2 regions of the Kluyvera sp. STS39-E genome follow, and region 1 is predicted to be linked to the other one. Evidence: predicted binding sites of a transcription regulator. Region 1 holds the regulator's gene; the other holds the start of a gene.
What was found. Region 1 encodes PurR, which represses purine synthesis genes. Its sites were predicted from a motif close to CANGCAAACGTTTGCNTG; they were not measured.
Positions count from the first base shown of each region.

Region 2: a site for PurR is predicted at 4,780-4,797, ahead of purM (phosphoribosylformylglycinamidine cyclo-ligase). Genes of this name have one in related genera too.

Region 1 is NZ_JBFQGA010000003.1:334,215-341,515, forward strand. It holds gene cfa (cyclopropane fatty acyl phospholipid synthase) at 3-1,151, opposite strand; gene punC (purine nucleoside transporter PunC) at 1,449-2,642, opposite strand; gene punR (DNA-binding transcriptional activator PunR) at 2,754-3,665, shown strand; gene purR (HTH-type transcriptional repressor PurR) at 3,683-4,708, opposite strand; gene AB4K05_RS08185 (YnhF family membrane protein) at 5,003-5,092, shown strand; gene AB4K05_RS08190 (MFS transporter) at 5,252-6,418, shown strand; gene sodB (superoxide dismutase [Fe]) at 6,487-7,068, opposite strand; gene AB4K05_RS08200 (C40 family peptidase) at 7,192-7,301, opposite strand, start outside.
Region 2 is NZ_JBFQGA010000004.1:463,498-470,798, forward strand. It holds gene uraA (uracil permease) at 54-1,343, opposite strand; gene upp (uracil phosphoribosyltransferase) at 1,432-2,058, opposite strand; gene AB4K05_RS11540 (6-phospho-beta-glucosidase) at 2,233-3,663, opposite strand; gene bglK (beta-glucoside kinase BglK) at 3,691-4,566, opposite strand; gene purM (phosphoribosylformylglycinamidine cyclo-ligase) at 4,854-5,891, shown strand; gene purN (phosphoribosylglycinamide formyltransferase) at 5,892-6,533, shown strand; gene ppk1 (polyphosphate kinase 1) at 6,785-7,301, shown strand, end outside.

The DNA.
Region 1 (7,301 bases):
CATTATCGAGCTACACGTAAACCCTGCTCAACCCCGCGAGAGAACATCACCTGCCATAGCTGAATATCACGTGCACGGAACGCACCCGCACAGGCATTCAGATAGTAGCTAAACATGCGTTTGAATCGTTCAGAATAGTTGTCCGCGATCTCAGGCCAACTGGCAATAAAACGTTCATACCAAGCCATCAGCGTCGTATCGTAATCAGCGCCAAAGTTATGCCAGTCTTCCATCACAAAATGGGGTTCACTGGCGTGGGCAATCTGGCGTACTGAGGGTAAACAGCCATTCGGAAAGATGTATTTATTAATCCAAGGATCGACATTATTGTCCGTGACCTTTGAGCCGATGGTGTGCAGCAAAAATAGGCCGTCAGGTTTTAAATTACGGTCGACAACGGAGAAATAGGTGTCGTAGTTTTTCGGCCCAACGTGCTCAAACATGCCAACTGAAACAATTCGGTCAAACTGAGCATGAAGGTCGCGGTAATCCTGCAGCAGAATTTCGACATCCAGCCCTTCACAGCGCGATTGCGCGAGCTTCTGCTGCTCGGCGGAAATGGTGACGCCTTTCACGCTGACGGCATAGTTTTTCGCCATATACGCTGCTAGCCCGCCCCAGCCGCAGCCAATGTCCAGCACCTGCATGCCCGGTTTGAGCTGCAGTTTTTGGCAAATGAGATCCAGTTTGGCAAGCTGTGCTTCTTCTAGATCCTGCGCATCTTTCCAGTACCCGCAGGAGTACTGCATATACGGGTCAAGCATGCGGTTGAAGAGGTCGTTGCCGAGATCGTAGTGTTCTTTACCCACCTGCCAAGCGCGTTTTCGACTTTGTAAATTCAGCAGACGGGCGCCGGCAATACGCAGGGTATCTTTGAAATGATGGGGGAGTTGGTTTTCTAAACCGGCACGCAGAACTTGGTCGAAAAAGATATCAAGACGGTCGCATTCCCACCAGCCGTCCATATAGCTTTCTCCAAGACCCAGCGAACCTTCTTGTAAAATGCGTTTGAATAGTTGCGGATTTTTGACTTGGATATCGCAAGGAGCATTACCGTTAATCTCAATGCCTGCGCGGTTTAACAGCTCGCTAACGATACGATACCAGTCATCATCCGGTACGCTTACTTCTTCTATACACGATGAGCTCATAGCTTCTCCATCCCGACCTGATGATCAGAACCTTAAAACAGCGTAGACGCTTTTTTCTGGTTTGTGAGAAATGTCACGAAAAGTTCGTGAACCTGCTATCCGACGTAGCACAGAGGAAGGGAAGAATTCCCTACCGAAATCCTATCCGTGGTTTAACGGGAAGCATCCTGCTGCCAATCAATTAGTCCAATGTATATTAATTATGTGATGCCGATCCAGTATAGGACGCTAAGTTTATTGATTCAACAATAAATCTTAGCGTCCTAACGATTTGCGTGACATTGATGCGCGTGATGATTACGCGTGGGAAGTGGAGTGCTTAGACGAGCATTCTGCGCATCGTGCCGAGCGCTGCATAAAGTAACCGACAGCCGCCAGCAGGACCGTGGCCAGCATCACGCAGGTGGTGGTCAGTAGCGGGGTGGCAATCAGCGTAGAAACCGCAAGACTTGCCAAGAAACACAGACCCAACTGCAAGGTATTTTGCAAAGCCGCGGCGCGGCCGGTTGCCTGAGGGAAAGGCTTTAATGCCTGAGCCACGACAATCGGGTAGATAGCGCCGTTAGCAATGGCCATCACGCAGAACGGGATCAAAAGCGCGGTTAACGAAGCGTTCGGCACCAAACCCACTGCCCAGGTAGCAATCACGCTTACGCCAAAGAGCACCAGCAGCCAAGGTAGAAGCTGCGAGCCCTGCCATTTTTGCAGCGCCGCACGGCAACCGTATCCGCCCACCAAGAAGGCGATAGTTTGAGGCACGTAGCTCAGACCAATGACGGTTGGGCTATAGCCCATTTCATGCAGAATAAACGGTGAACCGGTCAACCAAGCGAAAAAGCTGGCAGAACAAGCGGCGTAAATCAGCACGTTACCGCGATAGTCTTTACTGCGCAGTAGGCGCATAAACGTCAGTTTGTCATCGCTGGCAACCGGCTTTTTATGCGCTGGCTTCAAGCGCAGCGTCGGCAACATCAGCAGTAGAGTGATGATGAACAGGGCGGCAAAAATGGCCTGCCAGTCAAAGTGTGCCAACAACCAGCTGCCCAAGAGCGGTGCTAAAGCCGGAGAAAGGCCGACCAGCGGCATGATGGTGGCAAAAATGCGGTTGGTACGATGTGCCGGATAGTAGTCCGTCACCATCGCCTGCCAAGTGACGGCTGCGGCGCAAACACCGACGGCTTGGACAAAACGCAGCACCAGCAGCGTGGTTCCATCGCGCACCCACAGCATGCCCAGGCAGCCGATGGCAAAAATGGTAAGCCCGGTCAGTAGAATGGGTTTACGTCCATACCGATCGGACAGCGGGCCCCAGAGAAGCTGCGCTACGGCGAAACCGGCAAGAAACAGACTCAGGCTGGCACTCACGGCAGATGCTGGCGTTTGCAGATCGTCCTGAATGGCAGCAAAGGCTGGCAGGTACATGTCGGTTGCCAGAAAGCCGAGCACGCTAAGCCCCGCGAGCCAGATTAAAAACCCTTTTCCAGGTTGCATAAATCGCCCTTTTTATCGTTAGTAAACAGTCGGGCAGAGTGTAGAGAGTGCAATAGCACTTGTGAAACGCTAATATTTGTCTCATGCATTCAAATTTTTTGTAGGCAGAAAATGTGGTCTGAATATTCTCTGGAAGTGGTTGATGCGGTTGCACGTAACGGTAGCTTTAGCGCAGCGGCGCAGGAGCTGCATCGGGTACCTTCTGCGGTCAGTTATACGGTGCGCCAGTTGGAAGAGTGGCTGGCGGTACCGCTGTTTGAAAGGCGTCATCGGGATGTTGAATTAACACCGGCTGGTGCTTGGTTTTTAAAGGAAGGCCGGTCTGTCATCAAAAAAATGCAGATCACCCGCCAGCAGTGTCAGCAAATCGCCAATGGCTGGCGAGGACAGTTGGCGATTGCCGTCGACAACATTGTTAAACCCGAACGCACTCGCCAATTAATTGTCGATTTTTACCGCCACTTTAACGATGTCGAGCTGATTGTTTCCCAAGAAGTGTTCAATGGCGTGTGGGATGCGCTGGCGGATGGACGCGTAGAGTTAGCCATCGGCGCCACGCAGGCGATACCGGTAGGTGGACGTTTCGCATTCCGCGATATGGGCATGCTGAACTGGCACTGTGTTGTTGCCAGTTCACATCCGTTGGCAAAGATGGCCGGGCCGCTGAGTGACGATGTGTTGCGCAACTGGCCATCGTTGGTACGCGAAGATACGTCGCGCTCGTTGCCAAAACGCACCACTTGGCTTCTGGACAACCAAAAGAGGGTGGTGGTGCCAGACTGGGAATCATCGGAAACCTGTATTTCAGCCGGATTGTGCGCGGCAATGGTACCCGGTCATCGGGCACAGCCATGGTTAGATAGCGGAGAGTGGGTGGCGTTGACGCTGGAGAATCCATTCCCGAAAGCGGCTTGTTGCCTGACGTGGCAGCAAAGTGACGCTTCACCGGCGCTAAGCTGGCTTCTGGATTACCTGGGGGACAGTGAGACTCTAAATGAGGAGTGGTTACGGACGCCAGCGTAAGGCGTCCGTAAGGACCATTAACGGCGGTAGTCGCGGTATGGGCCGTCCGCCACCGAGCGGCGTTCGATAAGGCGCGGATGAACCTCAATCGACTGCGACTCTTCACGCTTGCTGACGATACGGTCCATCAACATATTGAAAGCCGTTTCACCGAGCGAATCTTTAGGCTGGTGAATAGTCGTCAGTGACGGCGTAAAGAAGCGGGAGTTGCGCACGTTGTCGTAACCGATAAGTGAAATATCCTGCGGCACGCGCAGACCCATTTCATCAGCGGCGCACAGCGCGCCCATCGCCATCACATCACCGCCGCAGAAAATAGCAGTAGGGCGCGGATGCTGGGATAAGATCTGCTGCATGGCGCGGTAGCCGGATTCCGGCTCAAAGTCACCTTGAACTATCCAGTTGGTTGGGACATTGATCAGCGCTTCTTCCATCGCTTTCATAAAGCCTGCCAGACGACCAGCACCGGTGTTGCGCTCCAGTGGGCCTGGGATCACGCCAATATCGCGGTGGCCACGTTCGATCAGGTAACGACCTGCCATGTAGCCGCCTTCAAAAGCGTTGTCGATGACGGAGTCGGTAAAGTCGGCTTTCGCTTCACCCCAGTCCATCACTACCATCGGGATGTTGCGGTACTCTTCGAGCATAGTCAGCAGCGGGTCTGGGTATTCAGAGCACATCACCAATAGGCCATCGACGCGTTTTTGCGCCATCATTGACAGATAGGCTCGTTGCTTTTCCAGATTGTTCCACGCATTGCCCAAAATCAGGGTATAGCCTTTCTCAAAGCAGTTTTTCTCAACGGCTTCGATGATTTCAGCAAAATATGCAGCCTCGCTGCTGGTGGCCAACAGACCAATTGATTTGGTGTGATTGACCTTGAGGCTACGGGCAACGGCGCTCGGTGAGTAATGCAGCTCTTTGATTGCCGCCCACACGGCTTCGCGCGTATCTTCAGCGACGAAACGCGTTTTGTTAATTACATGTGATACGGTTGTAGTGGAAACGTTTGCGCGCTTCGCTACATCTTTAATTGTTGCCATTCCATCTCACTCCAGACCCAAGCCTGCCCCTGATATAATCGTAACGAAAACGTTTGCCTTTACACACCCTGGCACAATCTTAATGATTGTGATTCGCCGGGAAAACGATACAGGACGACAGGAGGGGGTCAATGGCCGGTACGCTTATAAATAAGCGTCGAATTTTGACTTATCCTGGCGCAAAGTGGAAGAACAAAAACAAACATCCTGCTAAATCTGTGAAGATTTTTATGATTAACTGTGCAAAAATGATTAAACGCAGTTTTACTGTGGTAATCAAAAGGAGAAAAATTGATGAGTACCGATCTTAAACTGTCTCTGTGCACGACTTTTGTTGCGCTGGCTCTGATCGTGGCAGCAAGCTTCACCGCTATATTGCATTAATTCCCCTGCGAGGGAGCGTCTGCTCCCTCCTGCTGATTGTTACGCATTTCGCAATAATCTTTTGCAGTTTTGTACACTTCTGTTTTTCTGTGATTAATGTCATGCTTTTGCCCTATATTGCCATATCGCGCGCAGTCGGCGGTAAAACGGAGTCATTGCATGAAAATTAACTTTCCCTTATTGGCGTTAGCTATCGGGGCATTTGGTATTGGTACCACTGAATTCTCGCCGATGGGTCTGTTGCCGGTGATTGCCAAGGGTGTCGATGTCTCCATCCCTGCTGCGGGCATGCTGATCAGCGCCTACGCTGTTGGTGTTATGGTAGGAGCTCCACTGATGACCTTACTGTTATCTCATCGTGGCCGCCGAAATGCGCTTATCTTCCTGATGACGATTTTTACCCTAGGCAACGTGCTGTCCGCAATTTCGCCGGACTACACCACGCTGATGCTTTCGCGCATTATTACCAGCCTTAACCACGGCGCATTTTTCGGCTTAGGGTCGGTGGTTGCGGCAAGCGTAGTGCCGAAACACAAACAGGCCAGCGCGGTGGCGACCATGTTTATGGGGCTGACGATTGCTAACATCGGCGGTGTGCCGGCTGCTACTTGGCTTGGGGAAACGATTGGTTGGCGTATGTCGTTTTTGGCGACGGCGGGACTTGGGGTGGTGGCTATCGTCAGTCTGTTCTTGTCTCTGCCTAAGGGCGGTAGTGGGGAAAAGCCGGACGTTAAACGCGAGCTGTCGGTGTTGGTTCGTCCGCAGGTGCTTTCTGCGCTGCTCACTACCGTGCTGGGGGCAGGGGCGATGTTTACCCTCTACACCTACATTTCACCGGTACTGCACAGCATTACCCATGCCACGTCCGGCTTTATTACCCTGATGCTGGTTTTAATTGGCGTCGGCTTCTCTATCGGTAACTATCTGGGCGGCAAATTTGCCGATCGCTCGGTGAGCGGGACGTTAAAAGGTTTTCTGCTGCTGCTGATGGTTATCATGCTGGCGATCCCATTCCTTGCGCAAACGCAAGTGGGAGCGGCGGTGAGCATGGTGGTATGGGGCGCGGCAACCTTCGCCGTGGTGCCGCCGTTGCAGATGCGGGTGATGCGCGTTGCGCATGAGGCGCCGGGGCTGTCGTCATCAGTGAATATTGGGGCATTTAACCTTGGCAATGCCTTGGGCGCTGTGGCCGGCGGTGCGGTCATCTCAGGTGGCCTGGGCTATAGCTTCGTGCCGGTTATGGGGGCGATTGTCGCCGGACTGGCGTTGCTGGTGGTCTTTCTCAGTGGACGTCGCCGGGGCGAAGAGGCGCTGGCGCAAGAGTAAAAACGAAAAAGCAGAAGGCGTGACCTTCTGCTTTTTTTGTCTCCCCGGATTACTCCGGCGATAGTGGCTTACGCCGCCAGATTTTCCGCAACAAATTTCCAGTTTACCAGAGCCCAGAAGTGCTCCAGATAGTTTGGACGCGCGTTGCGGTAGTCGATGTAGTAAGCATGTTCCCACACATCTACGGTCAGCAGTGGTTTTGCATCAGTCGTCAGCGGAGTACCCGCGTTAGACGTAGAGACGATTGCCAGAGAGCCGTCCGCTTTTTTCACAAGCCAAGTCCAGCCTGCGCCAAAGTTTTTCACTGCCGCATCGGTAAATTGGGCTTTGAACTCAGCGAAGCTGCCAAACGCTTTGTTGATGGCTTCCGCCACCGCGCCAGTCGGTTCGCCGCCGGCATTGGGTGCCAAGCAGTTCCAGTAGAAGGTGTGGTTCCAGACCTGAGCCGCGTTATTGAAAACGCCGCCTTCAGAAGTGCGCACGATCTCTTCCAGCGTTTTACCTTCAAACGCGGTGCCTTTGATCATGTTATTCAGGTTGGTGACGTAAGTCTGGTGGTGTTTACCATAATGGTACTCGAGCGTTTCCACGGAAATATGTGGCGCCAGAGCGTCTTTGGCATACGGTAATGCAGGTAATTCGAACGACATTGCTACTCTCCTTATTATAGTTTATTCACCCAATAACCTTGTATTGAGTGTGGATAGAGTAGCAAATTAAAAGGTGAGATAAAAGATAAGCTTACCCCGTTTGTTAACAAACGGGGGAAGTGTTTAACGAATGGTCTTAGGCGTGACAACGCGGCGGGCACCGACGTAATGGCGTACCCAGTAATCTTCGCTAAGTGAGGTAATTTGAATATCGCGGCCGGTGCGCGGGGACT
Region 2 (7,301 bases), on a different contig from region 1:
CCACACAAATGGGGACAGAGAGAACCGGGCGGCGATCCCGCCCGGCTTTAGGATCAATGAGAAGGTTGATCGCTATCTTCAGCGTCCAGCACCACTTCTTCCGGACGCAGTACGCTAATCAGTTTAAACACCAAGCTCAGGCAGATCCCGACGATAGTTGCCAGCGCCATGCCTTTCAACTCAGCGGCACCAATATGCACTTTCGCGCCGCTCACGCCGATAATCAGGATAACGGAGGTCAGGATCAGGTTTTGCGCTTTGCTGTAATCAACTTTGGATTCAATCAGCACGCGGATACCGGATGCGCCGATAACGCCGTACAGCAGCAGAGAAACGCCGCCCATCACCGGCAGCGGGATAATCTGAATCGCTGCCGCCAGTTTGCCCACGCACGACAGCAGAATGGCGATAATCGCCGCACCACCGATAACCCAGGTGCTGTACACGCGGGTAATCGCCATGACACCGATGTTCTCACCGTAGGTGGTGTTCGGCGTTGAGCCGAAGAAACCGGAGATGACCGTCGACAGGCCGTTAGCAAACATCGAGCGATGCAGGCCTGGGTCACGGATCAGATCTTTCTTCACGATATTCGCCGTCACCACCAGGTGACCAACGTGCTCGGCAATCACCACCAGCGCCGCAGGCAGGATGGTTAAGATAGCAAACCATTCAAAGCGTGGAGTGTAGAAGGTTGGCAGCGCGAACCAGTGCGCTTGCGCGATAGGCGTCGTATCAACAACCCCCATCACGAAGGAGAGTGCGTAACCCACCAGCACCCCGATAAGAATAGGGATAATAGCCAGGAAGCCGCGGAACAAAACGGAACCAAAGACGGTTACGCCAAGCGTGACCAGCGAGATGATGATGGTTTTCGTATCCGCAGACTGACCGTCCGGTGGCAACAGGCCGGCCATATTCGCCGCAACGCCAGCCAGTTCCAGACCGATAACGGCAACGATTGCGCCCATTGCCGCCGGAGGGAACATCACGTCAAGCCAGCCGGTACCGGCTTTCTTAACGATAAAGGAGACGATACAGAAAAGTACGCCACACATGATAAAGCCGCCCAGCGCCACTTCGTAACCCAGCGGCAAAAGCAGCAGCACAGGAGAAATAAAGGCAAAGCTGGAGCCCAGATAGGCCGGGATTTTACCTTTACAGATGAAGAGATACAGTAATGTCCCAAGGCCATTAAACAACAGCACGGTGGCCGGGTTAATGTGGAACAGAACCGGCACCAGCACGGTTGCGCCAAACATGGCAAATAAATGCTGCAAGCTAAGCGGGATAGTTTGTAAGAGCGGCGGTCTTTCACTTACCCCAATGGCACGGCGCGTCATGGTATTTTTCCTCTGTTGTGTTATTAGCCCAGTTGTTTTTATTCAAAAAAAAGCCGACTTTCAAAGTCGGCTCTTTTTAATTTTTCGTTTACTTGGTACCAAAGATCTTATCGCCGGCATCGCCGAGGCCCGGAATAATGTATCCGTGCTCGTTGAGGCCTTGGTCAATTGACGCCGTGTACAGCTCGATGTCCGGGTGCGCTTTTTCCAGCGCGGCAATACCTTCCGGTGCCGCAACCAGTACCAGCACCTTGATGCTAGAGCAGCCCGCTTTTTTCAGCAGATCGATGGTCGCGATAACGGAACCACCGGTAGCCAGCATAGGATCGACGATCAGCGCCATGCGCTCATCAATGTTGGAAACCAGCTTCTGGAAGTAAGGTACCGGCTCCAACGTCTCTTCGTCGCGGTACATACCGACAACGCTGATACGTGCGCTTGGCACATTTTCCAGAACACCGTCCATCATGCCGAGACCTGCGCGCAGGATTGGCACAACGGTAATTTTCTTACCTTTGATCTGGTCGATTTCTACCGGACCGTTCCAGCCTTCGATCGTTACTTTTTCCGTTTCCAGACCGGCGGTAGCTTCATAAGTCAGCAGGCTGCCGACTTCGGAGGCGAGTTCACGGAAGCGTTTGGTGCTGATGTCGTTCTCGCGCATCAGGCCCAGCTTGTGTTTGACGAGTGGGTGTTTAACTTCCACAATCTTCATTCTCTTTCTCCTTTGAATGGGCAGCCACAAAAAAAATCGCCGGATTATACCGCTTTTTTTCGATTGCGCCATACCCACGGGATCAAGCAAAGCGGCGAATGGGACTGCAGAGAGTATAAGTCAGGATAAAAATAAACCCCGCATAACGGGGTTTTATTATTCATATTCAGCTAGTTACAGCTCACTTCCGTTAGTCGCAATCACCTTTTGATACCAAGCAAAAGATTTTTTGCGGCTGCGCGCTAGCGTGCCGTTGCCTTCGTTATCTTTATCAACGTAGATAAAGCCATAGCGTTTTTTCATCTCACCGGTGCCGGCAGAAACTAGGTCAATACAGCCCCACGGGGTGTAGCCCATCAGATCCACGCCATCTTCTACCACCGCTTTTTTCATTTCAGCAATGTGCGCCGAGAGGTAGTCTATACGGTACTGGTCATTCACCGTGCCGTCGCTCTCCAGCACATCGATAGCGCCAAAGCCGTTTTCTACGATAAACAGCGGCAGTTGATAGTGGTCATAGAACCAGTTCAGTGAGTAACGCAGGCCCACCGGGTCAATCTGCCAGCCCCAATCTGATTTTTGTACATACGGGTTGGATACCAGGCTGGTGGTTTCATCGTAGTCCAGCTGTGGATTGTCAGGCGTGGCTTTTGTTGCAAACGACATGTAATAGCTAAAGCCAATATAATCGACGCAGCCTTGGGTCAGTGCCTGATGGTCTTCTTCGGTGATATCCAGTGCAAAACCGCGACGCTCGAAGTAGTTCAGCAAATGCTGTGGGTACTTACCGCGTACATGAACATCGGTGAACCAGTAGCGGCGATGCATGGCGTTCATCGCCATCATCATGTCATTTGGCGCACAGGTCAGCGGGTAGATTGGGCACATGGCTATCATGCAACCGACCTGCAGCGCAGGGTTGATCTCACGCGCCGCTTTTACCGCTAGGGCGCTGGCCACCAGCTCATAGTGTGCCGCTTGGTACATCACCGGCTCACGGTCCTCGCCCGGCAGGTACTTCAAACCGGAGTTGGTGAACGGAGCAAAATCTTCGTGGAAGTTAGCCTGGTTGTTGATTTCGTTGAACGTCATCCAGTACTTCACTTTGTGCTGGTAGCGGGTAAATACCACTTCAGCAAAACGGACGAAGAAATCAATCAGCTTACGGTTACGCCAGCCTCCGTATTCGGTCACAAGGTGATACGGCATTTCGAAGTGCGACAGGGTGATAACCGGTTCAATACCCAGCTTCAAGCACTCGTCAAACAGGTCATCATAGAATTGCAAGCCTGCTTCGTTTGGTTCCTGCTCGTCGCCATTAGGGAAAATACGCGTCCAGGCAATGGAGGTACGGAAACATTTGTAGCCCATCTCAGCGAACAGTTTCAGATCGTCTTTATAGCGATGGTAGAAATCGATGGCTTCATGGTTTGGGTAGTTTTTCCCCGGCAGCACGCCGTCGGTGATTTCACGCGGTACGCCGTGGGCGCCAGCGGTCATGACGTCCGCCACGCTAACGCCCTTGCCGCCTTCTTTCCAACCGCCTTCCAGTTGATGTGCCGCTACCGCGCCGCCCCAGAGAAAATCAGCTTTAAATCCAGACATATCTTTCCCTCTTTAATCAGTTAGTTATCACTGCTTATACTGCTGATTGAAATGATAAACCGCGCCGATAAGCCCGGCGTCATTACCGTGGCTGACCGTATCGATGTAGTCGGCAATGCCGAACCAGGCCAGATGCTCCCGCATCAACGCCAGAAAACCGGGGCGCTCAACGATACCGCCGCCGATGAGAATAGTTTGTGGGTCAAACAGATTGACCAAGTTGTAGAGCCCGGTGCCCAGACCATTGAAGAACTCGGCGACCAGTCGCTGGCAGGCGGCGTCTCCCGCGTCGAAGCGGTCGAAAATCTCCTCGCCAGTCACCTCGTCCAACGATTTGCCAAGATGCTGCGCATAGCGATAGCGCAATACGCGCAAAGTGCAGTTTTCATTCATGGTGTAACGGCGAACATCGCGAGAACCGGGACGTGAAGTTTGCATATAACCAAATTCACCCGCGCGGAATCTCGCGCCGTGGACCAGCTGGTTATTACAAAAAATTGCGCCACCGATGCCGGTGCCGATGGTAAGCACGAGAAAGTTTGCCATCTCCGTCGCCTTGCCCTGCCAACGCTCGGCGAGCAGCACGCAGTTAGCGTCATTTTCGATGGCGACGGGCAGCCCGCAACGCGCTTCCAGCCACGCTTTAATGGCGAAGTTATCGAACCGACGAATAGCACCGCCCATCTCGATATAACCAGTGTGGGGGTTAACGTAACCCGGCGCGCTAATGGCGACGCCGGTGCATTCGGGATGCGCGGCGATCCAAGCTTCAATTGCCGCGAGAATTTGCTCGCCGTCGCTATCGCTGATCGGGCATTTGCCTTTTTCCAGCAGCTCACCGTGTTCATCGACAACGCCCATTTTTAACGCGGTACCGCCAATATCAAAGGCAGCTATTTTCATTCCATTCATCCCTTCTGGCTGCGTTCAAATCTGTTCATTGGGCATCTGCAACAAAAACAGAAACCGGTTTCATTCATATGATGTGGATTCTGTACAATGGATGCAAGGACAAGGATATACCCGGCTTCATTTTCGTGAGCAGTATCATATTTGACCGATTAAATGGCGGAAAAGCGGGAAAAATCAGGGCCAAAAAAATGGGTGCAGAATAGGCTCGCAAACGTTTGCCTGGACTGATAGAATTGCGCCGATTTTTCTTGCTAACGCAAACGCGTGGAGACTTAGCAGTGACCGACAAAACCTCTCTCAGCTATAAAGATGCCGGTGTTGATATTGACGCAGGAAACGCTCTGGTTGACCGTATCAAAGGGGTGGTGAAGAAAACTCGCCGTCCAGAAGTGATGGGTGGACTGGGTGGGTTCGGCGCATTGTGCGCGCTGCCGCAAAAATATCGCGAACCGGTGCTGGTTTCTGGCACTGACGGCGTTGGCACGAAATTGCGCTTAGCGATGGATTTAAAGCGCCATGACACCATCGGTATCGATCTGGTGGCTATGTGCGTTAACGATCTGGTGGTTCAAGGCGCCGAACCGCTGTTCTTCCTCGACTACTACGCAACCGGCAAACTGGACGTCGATACCGCAGCAAGCGTTATCAGCGGCATCGCGGAAGGCTGTCTGCAGTCCGGCTGTGCGCTGGTCGGCGGCGAAACCGCCGAAATGCCAGGCATGTATCACGGTGAAGATTACGACGTCGCCGGCTTCTGCGTTGGCGTGGTCGAAAAATCTGAAATCATCGATGGCAGCAAAGTTGCCGACGGCGACGTGCTGATTGCCTTAGGTTCCAGCGGCCCACACTCCAACGGCTACTCGCTAGTGCGCAAAATTGTTGAAGTCAGCGGTTGTAACCCGGATACCACGCAGTTGGAAGGCAAGACCTTGGCCGACCACCTGCTGGCACCAACCCGCATCTACGTGAAATCCATTCTGGAACTGATTGCCAGCGTTGACGTTCACGCCATCGCCCACCTGACCGGCGGCGGCTTCTGGGAAAACATCCCGCGTGTTCTGCCAGATAACACTCAGGCTGTCATCGACGAATCTTCTTGGCAGTGGCCTGCGGTGTTCAACTGGCTGCAAGACGCCGGTAACGTTAGCCGCCACGAGATGTATCGTACCTTTAACTGCGGCGTCGGCATGGTAATTGCCCTAGCAGCAGATAAGGCTGACGAAGCGATTGCGCTGATGAATGAAAAAGGTGAAAACGCGTGGAAAATCGGCTATATCAAAGCCACTGATTCCGAACAGCGTGTGGTCATCGAATAAATGAAAAACATCGTGGTGCTGATTTCCGGCAACGGCAGCAACTTGCAGGCGATTATTGACGCCTGTGAGCAGAAAAAAATCCAAGGCACCATTCGAGCGGTTTTCAGCAATAAGGCCGACGCGTTCGGCCTTGAGCGCGCGCGCGATGCGGGCATTCCTCAGCATGCGCTGGCGGCTAGCCAGTTTGCCAGCCGGGAAGCCTTCGACCGCGAGCTGATGCATGAGATAGACGCCTACGCGCCGGATGTGGTGGTGCTGGCGGGCTACATGCGTATCCTGAGTGCCGAATTTGTTCAGCACTATCAGGGGAAATTGCTCAACATCCACCCTTCCCTGCTGCCAAAATATCCCGGCCTCAACACCCATCGACAGGCGCTGGATAACGGCGATACTGAACACGGTACTTCGGTGCATTTTGTCACCGAGGAATTGGACGGTGGGCCGGTGATTTTACAGGCCAAAGTGCCGGTTTTCGACGGTGACGACGAAGATGAAATCACCTCGCGAGTTCAGGTGCAAGAACATGCGATTTACCCCCTGGTTGTCGGCTGGTTTCTCGATGGTCGCCTGAAAATGCAGGATAATCATGCTTGGATTGATGGCGTCAGGTTGCCTCCGGCAGGCTACGCGGCGGATGAGTAACATCTTGTAAGCACACGATATCAGAGGGCCACTACGGCCCTCTTTTTTATGCCTATATTCTGCCTATTTAGAGTCAGTGAAAAAGGTAAAAAAGACTTAGATATCAAAAAGAATAATGACTATTTTCTTATGCTAAATAGGATAACTGTCATACTTAGCTGACACCATTGGACATCGTCCGGCAAAGCTAGCAATATAATTAGTGAGACGACTTTGCCGCGTCCCGTGAACAAACCGGAGTGTGAGTAGTAATGGGTCAGGAAAAACTGTACATCGAAAAAGAGCTAAGCTGGTTGTCATTCAACGAGCGCGTCCTCCAGGAAGCGGCAGACAAAAGCAATCCGCTGATTGAGCGCATGCGTTTTTTGGGGATTTACTCCAACAACCTCGACGAGTTCTATAAGGTCCGCTTCGCAGAGCTAAAACGGCGGATCATCATCAGCGAAGAACAGGGCGTGACCACGCATTCCCGCCATCTTCTGAGCCGCATTCAGGCACGCGTGCTGAAGGCCGATCAGGAGTTTGATGGCCTGTACAACGAGCTGCTGCTGGAAATGGCGCGCAATCAAATCTTCTTGATTAACGAACGCCAGCTTTCCCCCAACCAGCAGGGCTGGCTGCGCAACTACTTTAAACAGCATCTGCGCCAGCACATCACCCCGATTCTGCTGAACCGGGAAACCGATCTGGTGCAATTCCTCAAAGATGATTACACCTATCTGGCGGTAGAAATTATCCGCGGCGATGAAATTAACTATGCGCTGCTGG